2 linked regions of the Bacillus pumilus genome follow. Each later gene encodes a partner of the first gene's protein in a complex. Links are inferred from orthologs where the notes say so. Each region holds a gene or a part of one and is shown on either strand. Other genes may lie near its edges.

Region 1 (5,405 bases):
AAGCATTGGAGAGCGTCCAGCTCACTCATTTGTTTTGCGAGCAGCTGTAATCTCGGAATATAGACTTTCACTTGTTCTCTGAGAGCTGCGAATAGTTCATATTCCAGTTCGCTAATATTTGATTCTGCCTCAAGAATCAGCGCTTCTTTTTCTTTCAATTCAGGTGTAATATACCGCTCTGCATTGGCGAGCGTTTGTTTTCTTTCATAACGCCCTTCCTCCAGCAAATGCGTATTCGCTCGTGTCACTTCAATATAATAACCAAATACTTTATTAAACCCGACTTTTAAAGAGCGAATACCTGTATATTCTCTTTCTTGCTGTTCTAGCCGTGCAATCCAGTCCTTCCCATTTCGGCTGGCATCACGGTATTCATCTAATTTTGCATTGTAGCCGTCTTTAATCAAATTGCCTTCTTTTAGCGTCATTGGCGGATTTTCATATAGCGCATCTTCTAATAAATCCAGTAAATCATCACAAGGATCAATATCATTCGCTCTTGATTTCGCCATTTCCTCTGGCAGTGAGTGCACAAGCTCTTTAATGGCTGGTACTTGTTTTAAGGATTCCTTTAACTGAATGAGATCACGGGCATTTACGTTGCCAAATGCGACGCGGCCCGCTAAACGTTCGAGATCATATACTTGCTTTAACCGTTCACGCAGGTCCTCTCGTTCAAAGAGATGGTCCATGAGAATTTGCACCATTTCCTGGCGTTCTTTAATGTGCGAAAGACGAATTAACGGCCGGTCGATCCATTGCTTGAGCAGCCTTCCACCCATCGCTGTTTTTGTTTCATCTAACAGCCATAACAAAGAACCCTTCTTGCTTTTTGAGCGGATCGTCTCTGTTAATTCAAGATTTCGTTTTGAGTAAAGATCAATTTTCATTGTTTGTTCGAGCTCAAACACTTGAACTTGCTGAAGGTGATCGAGGCTTCTTTTTTGCGTTCTTCTTAAATAAGCATATAATGTCAAAAAGGCCGATCTTAGTTGCTCACTCAGGCGGGACACGAGCCGCTCAGCTTCATCGATTAATTCATCACTATCTTCGTATGAAATGGTCGCTTGGCACCGATCCTTTAAGGTCTTGACTGTTTCCTCATCCAGCTGCTTTGACACCACAATTTCTTTTGCACCGACAGAATAAATTTCAGACACGACTTCATCTAATCGATCAATGAAAGCCGCCATGTTTTCACCAGTAGATAAATCGGAAAGTGCAAGTCCATATCCATTTTCAAACTTTGTCACAGAGGCAATGAAGTTGTTTTCATTTTCACTTAAGCTTTACCATCCATCACCGTACCTGGTGTAATGAGTTGAACGACTTCTCTTTTGACTACACCTTTTGCCGTTTTAGGATCTTCCACCTGCTCACAAATCGCGACCTTGTAGCCTTTTGAAATCAATTGTTCTATGTATGCAGAAGCAGAATGATAAGGAACACCGCACATTGGTATGGTCCCGCCATCTCTGCTTGTTAGCGTGATTTCTAATTCTTGTGACGCTTCTTTTGCGTCATCAAAAAACATTTCATAAAAATCGCCTAAGCGAAAAAATAAAAAGGCATCTTGATACTCTGCCTTGATTTTTAAATATTGCTGTATCATGGGCGTATAACTTGCCATATTTCTAATCCCTCACTATATTACATTCGAATTCATACCATCTTTCATTATAGCATAAAAAATCACCTTTTTTCTCCTAGATAGGACACAAAAAAACTAGGGGGATATGCGCCCTAGTCATCAATTACTCTTCTGGATCACCCGCTAGGAATTCTGGATGAATATCCTCTAACTCCTCATCCACCTCTTCTTCCCACTCATGATCATCTTTTTCTTTCCAGCTTGAATTGACCTCTACAACAATTTTTGTTTCTCCTACCACTTCAGCAATGAATTCACGCTCTGCCTGAACGATAATTTTATTGCCGTTTGGAGAAATGGTCACTTCTAGACAATTCGGCTGCTGCAGCACTTTTGCAATCACTTCGTGCTCATCATCAAGGAAATTTTTATCTTTATATCTTAGTTTGATGATGTCTACATATTTCACCCGTTCTGTGACGACTTCTGTTTTTGTGTTATCAGCGTAAGAATACCATACGTTAATATCAAAGGTTCCTTCAATCTCAACAGTTTTACCGACCTTTTCAGCATCATACTTATGATTAATGATCCAACCACCTAGGATGCTGGTTGGTTTTTGCGATGGAGAAATGGTGTGAGTGCTTTGGGTGAATTTCCTCCCTTTTGCAACCACCGCTTTTGTAATAATTTCTCTGTATTCAGACATTCCGGCATGCCTCCTTGTTCTTGATCGTTTTATCTTATGCTGGGCATTCGTCTAGTGTGTCACGATTTTGAACTTCATGTTCAATTAAATTCATTTCTGTTTCAGTGTATGCATGGTCGCCCATAAACTTGCCTTGAAAATTGGAAAAGTTGGAGAGTGAGAGATTTTGGGGTGACGAAACAAGAAGTAGAATGGGAAGTGTGATTTTTGTTCTTTCAAAAAATGATGATAACAAAACAAAAAACCCCGCATTTGCGGGGTTTTCTCATTTAATGGAGCAACTTGGTGATGAGTTTTTCACTTTTGAACCGGTTTCTCCTAATAAGAGGTCACCGCCGGTTGAAAGAATGATTTCATCTGTTACTTGATTAGAAATCGTATGCGCTACGAGCTGAAGCAGGGAATTGACTTCCACTTGTGATTCTTTGAATTCTTGAATCACTGGAATTTCATCCAGTTCTTCTTGCAGGGCATCGATTTTTTCTTCGACTTGCTTTAAGGCTTCATGTTTGCCGTAATGCTTTAAATTCACAGCTTGTTTTTGAAGCGCCTTAATTTGATTAATAATCGTTGAAATTTTTGTATTTTCATTGATTTGCGCTTCTGCTTTTTTGAAGAAATCAACTTCTTCTGTTTCAGAAATCATTTTAGCGAGCTCTCTTGCGCGCTCGACAATCTCTTTTTTTGAATAAAGCGTCATTTTAATTCACCTCGATAGCTTCTCCAACCATTTCTCCGTCAAGAGACCAAGTTTTGGCTTGTGTGATTTTCACTTTGACGATGTTGCCAATAGCTTCTTTTGGTGCTTTAAAATTCACAAGCTTGCTTTTACTTGTATATCCGGCTAGGATTTCAGGGTTGTTTTTACTTTCACCCTCTACTAATACTTCGACAGTCTGCCCTTCATATTCCTTCATTTTTTTCGCAGAAATTTCATTCACGAGGGCATTCAGGCGCTGCAGACGTTCTTTTTTCACATGCATTGGCACGTTGTCTTGCATTTTCGCTGCTGGTGTTCCTTCTCTTGGAGAGTAAATGAACGTATAAGCAGCGTCAAACTCAACCTCGCGATAGAGGGAAAGTGTTTCTTCAAACTGCTCATCTGTCTCATTTGGGAACCCAACAATAATATCCGTTGTTAATGAAGCATTTGGCATCGCTTCTTTGATTTTGCGCACAAGATCAAGGTAACGCTCACGGTCATATTTTCTCGCCATAAGCTTCAAGACAGAAGAACTGCCTGATTGAACTGGCAAATGAATATGATCGAGAAGGTTCCCACCCTTAGCAAGCACTTCAATTAAGTGATCGTCAAAGTCACGCGGGTGGCTTGTTGTAAAACGGATACGCGGAATATCGATTTTACGTAGCTCATCCATCAAGTGTCCAAGACCATATTCCATGTCTTCAAAATCTTTTCCATACGCATTTACGTTTTGACCAAGAAGGGTAATTTCCTTATATCCTTCTGCCGCTAAACGTCTGACCTCTTGAATAATTTCGTCAGGGCGGCGACTTCTTTCCTTACCGCGCGTGTAAGGGACGATACAGTATGTACAGAATTTATCACAACCGTACATAATATTCACCCAGCCCTTAATTTTTCCTTGGCGGGCTCTCGGAAGGTTTTCAATGACATCGCCTTCTTTTGACCAAACCTCAATGACCATTTCTTTTGAAAGATAGCATTCAGATAACAGCTCTGGCAGGCGGTGAATGTTGTGTGTACCGAAAATCAAATCAACAAATGGATGTTTCTTCAAAATACGCTTGACGACAGATTCCTCTTGAGACATACATCCGCAGACACCTAAAATTAAATCTGGCTTTTCACGCTTTAATGCTTTTAAATGACCAAGCTCTCCGAACACTTTGTTTTCCGCATTCTCACGAATTGCACAAGTGTTTAATAAGATGACATTTGCATCTTCCGTTGAGTTTGTCGGTTCATAACCAAGCGCCATAAAAATACCAGCCATCACTTCTGTGTCATGCTCATTCATTTGACAGCCATATGTGCGAATATAAAACTTGCGCCCGTTTCCTAACCCTTGAAAACGCTCGTCAATTTGAAATTGATTGTATTCGACTTCTTCTTTACCCCGTTTTTTTGCATCTTTTAAGGAAGGCGGGATGTACACAGCTTCAAAATACTGGCTATAGTCCTTCTCGGATTTTTTGTCCGATGAACTTACTTGTCCGCTCGCTTTTCTCTGCTCTTCATTCATGAATTTGTACTCCTTTCAAACCAAGCTCCACCCTACAGTATAGACTATTTTGTGATGAATTGAAAATAAATTCATACGTGCCACCACTTTTCAATCCACACGAATTTTGCATGAATATTGAGTAGGTTTCAGATGTAGATCGTCTTTACCTAAAGGGTTTTGTATTTCTTTGACAATCTTCATATGCTGTGTCCCGACACTCTCAACTAAAGTAATCACATATGATTCTTTTTCCTCTTCTGCTACCATTCTTTCTTGTTCAGATAAGAAGAATGGAAAGTCTTGGTGAGTCAGTTTAGATCCTTTTACTTCTATGAGCTTCTCTTTTCCATCGGGGTAATAAGATTTGATATCAAATCCATGACCATCTTCCGTCTCAGCCACCCAATCGACAGCTTCCGCTAATTGTTCCCGACCCACTGCTTTTAATTGCTCTACTTCCTTACGATAAACAAATTTCTCTGCTATTCTACCTGTCTCTTCGTTTTGCTTTGCTCTTTCTTCTCTTAATTGTTTATAAACATCTCTATGAATGATTCTTTTTCGTTTTATACTCTTTTTAATTTTTGTGTCTATAAAAAGATCAGGACTCGAATAAATTTCGAAAATAAAATCGTAAAAGAATTCATTCAAGTTATATATATCCTTTAAAAATCTTTGTTGATTAAATGTATTGATATTATACCTTTTAAAAACCAATGAACCTGCTGCGTACTTTATTGGCCTATCAGATTCTCCTAGGTAAAAATCACCTATTTCAAATCCTTTTAAATTAGGACTACTCTCCAATTGTGGTATTAGTCGTTCTCGCCAAACTTCGGCTTCATATTTAATCTTTTTGAGAGATAAATTTTCAGTACCTAATCCAATCGATAAA
Region 2 (2,783 bases), 240 kb from region 1 along the record:
ATGATATCCAAATGGCCCAATGTGACTGGATCGAAGCTACCCGGACAAACGGCTATGTTCCCCATGCTTTAATTTCCCCGCTTTCTATAGATCGTAATACCAGTCAACCCGTACAGTTCCTGTCTTGATATGTAAAGCTGTCCAGCTTCCTCTGGCAGTATAACGTCCTTATCATGCTCACACACGATTACGCCGTCATCTGTTAATAAGGCATGCTCGTCAATCATGTCAAGAAGTGCTTTCAGCTGTTGATCTTTGTAAGGCGGATCAAGAAAGATCGCTTGAAAGGATTCCTCTCGTTTCACAACGGCTGCGAGTGCACGCTTTGCCTCGTTTCGAAACACTTCACTTTGATCAATCAGCTCCAATTGATTGAGATTTCCTTTTATCGTTTGAATCGCCTTCATATCTCGATCAACGAATATGCAATGATCGAATCCTCTAGAAAGCGCTTCAATCCCTAAACCACCGCTTCCCGCAAATAAATCAAGGGCCCATCCGCCATCAAAATACGGGCCAATCATATTAAATATCGATTCTTTTACTTTATCTGTCGTCGGTCTTGTTGATTGACCTGGTACCGCTTTAAGTGTGCGGCCTTTTCTCGTTCCAGAGATGACTCTCATTTTCCCACCACTTTTTCTGCTTGCTTCTATTGGTTATTGTGTATGACAAAAAATCCAACATTATCTTACCACAACACTCCGCAGGGGACAATGCGCGGACTTTCATTCATTTTCTATGTATAGATCAAGGAAAGCGGGGTCATACTACTTATAACAGCATCTGATGTGGTGCTGTTGCCAACCGCGGAGAAGACTTACGTTTCCCCATAAGTTCTTCCTCCGGTTTCTCCTCTCCCTTTGCCTTCTCCTTAATGAATCATTAAGAATAGAAGGACCCCGCGGGTGATGCCGCGGGGGTTTTTTTGTGTCTTTAAAAGCCCACTTTATAATCATACTCTTTTGCTTTGTCCAATTTGGATTCGTACTCTAATTTAATAAAAGGTTTATATGAAGGCTCAACACGCTTCACAAATGGCAATGAGCTGAGCTTAGCCATATGGCGCTCGAGATCATTCATATCACAATAGATCACTGCATATTTCATTTTCCTTGAAATATAGTGAACATTTCCAAATTTTCTTAGCGCCTTTGACTGCTTTAACGAATGCAGCCAAACGACCATCCCTTGACGTTTGGTTTCCATCTTTTCACCTGCCGCTTTTTCAATTCTTTTCAGTCATTATGTAAAAGACGAGACATTCAAGTCTCGTCAAGATACTTTACAGCCACAGCTGCCACCAGATCCACAGCCACCGCCGCATGATGATAGACCATCAAAATATGGGTTCCCTGTTGGAACTTTGATATATGCTGATACAGCTTGACCGATTTCAATACTAATCTCATCTAAGATGGATTGAATCGCTGTTTCTGCTTTTTTGAAATCAACCACTGTATCGTGAAGATCTATCTTTCTTTTGACCTCACGCATTTCCTTTGAGATCGTTCTATAGTCCGGATGGTATTTGCCGAACCGCTGCACATCCTCATATTGCTCTTTTACTTTTGTAAAATGGGCAATAATTTGTTGGGCTTCTTCGTCTTGCTGGAGACGCTTAAAGCAGTTGCGGTAATGTTCAGCCTCCTCCGACTGAAGAATCATGGCAGCCAATTGATTCGCTTCCTCTTGGAGCTCCACAGATTCGATTGTCGCATACATAAATGATGCACCTCCAATTCATAGTTTACCACGAAACCTATGGATCAGAAAATGCTTTTACGTCACAAATACATCCCATGTCTCTCTTTTCTGCCTATATTCTGGATGAAGAGAATTGAGCACAACGGTCATTTTATGCTTTCCTTTTGAGAGATGCTTGACCACAAATGCAGCAGTATATTCATTGCCTGCACGTTTTCCGTCTACATACACTGTAAAATATCCCGCCTTCTCATCCTTTTTTAGTCGCGTAGGCTCAAGATGAAAATCTTGCAGTGTACTTTCTATATAAACAGAAGACCCCTGCACTTTGTATTTTAAAAAACCTTGCTGCTTCATTTCGCTTTGGGCTTGCTGCATCACATGTACAGCTGGATCTTGCTTTATGACTTGCTTCTCTTCATGTTGACTTTGACACCCGGTGACAAGAAAAAGCAATGCGCATATTGACAGCATCCATTTCATCATCTGATTCTCCTTTCATCTACTTTTATAGGATGCTCAGGAAATAGACATCTTAATCAACTCAAAAAAGCCTCATCCGGCTCCATTTTGATTGCGCATTGCTTGGAACATTTGAATCATCATTTCAGCCATTTGGACACTGTTACTCAACTGACTCACACGATGAGGAATGGTTTTTTCGTAAAAATTCATTTTATCTAATTCAAAGGACGATAGCTTATCAGGATGTCGAGTCAGCTGTCTGTACCAGAGAGGACGCTGTCTGATGAATTTGATTCGATCCTCTTCGGCCATGACAAACTCCAGTACTTCTTTCCGCACCAAAAGCATCCCCTTTCACTTAATCTTTCCTGAAGGAGAATGGGTGCTGACTGCCTCCAGATGAACCTTTCTTTGAGCCATTTGATGAAAATTGTCCGAGTAAGCTTTGTAAAGAGGAAATAGACTGGCTCATTTTGTTGATTTGTTCATTCATTTGATCAGCGTCCATTTTTTTCACAGCAGAAACCATTTTAGACATAAAATCGGCTTTTCCCGCTTCACTTGGCTTAGAGTCTTTTTCTTCTTTCACGTCTCCAGATTGCGTTTGCCGG

The links.
Region 2: the proteins of ricA (region 1) and ricF are in contact, whole or in part, in a crystal structure (PDB 6PRK), measured with the Bacillus subtilis proteins. The link is inferred for Bacillus pumilus from one-to-one orthologs.

Annotation. Positions count from the first base shown.
Region 1 is NZ_LT906438.1:1,685,581-1,690,985, reverse strand. The notes cover bases 1,284-4,177. They hold ricA (regulatory iron-sulfur-containing complex subunit RicA), read right to left. Parts: upstream 3,001-4,177; coding sequence 2,566-3,000; downstream 1,284-2,565. Other genes in these bases: miaB (tRNA (N6-isopentenyl adenosine(37)-C2)-methylthiotransferase MiaB), read right to left, coding at 3,002-4,177; cotE (outer spore coat protein CotE), read right to left, coding at 1,755-2,300. In the rest of the region: more of miaB, read right to left, coding at 4,178-4,528; CKW02_RS08455 (MrcB family domain-containing protein), read right to left, coding at 4,619-5,405. UniProt on the Bacillus subtilis protein: May work together with YlbF to regulate community development.
Region 2 is NZ_LT906438.1:1,450,138-1,452,920, reverse strand. It holds ricF (regulatory iron-sulfur-containing complex subunit RicF), read right to left. Parts: upstream 1,726-2,783; coding sequence 1,276-1,725; downstream 1-1,275. Other genes in the region: CKW02_RS07300 (YlbD family protein), read right to left, coding at 2,531-2,783; CKW02_RS07305 (YlbE-like family protein), read right to left, coding at 2,263-2,511; CKW02_RS07310 (hypothetical protein), read right to left, coding at 1,783-2,190; CKW02_RS07320 (YlbG family protein), read right to left, coding at 937-1,209; rsmD (16S rRNA (guanine(966)-N(2))-methyltransferase RsmD), read right to left, coding at 69-626. UniProt on the Bacillus subtilis protein: Regulates sporulation prior to stage II. Positively controls the competence regulator ComK at a post-transcriptional level. May modulate the translation, stability or activity of ComS. May work together with YmcA to regulate community development.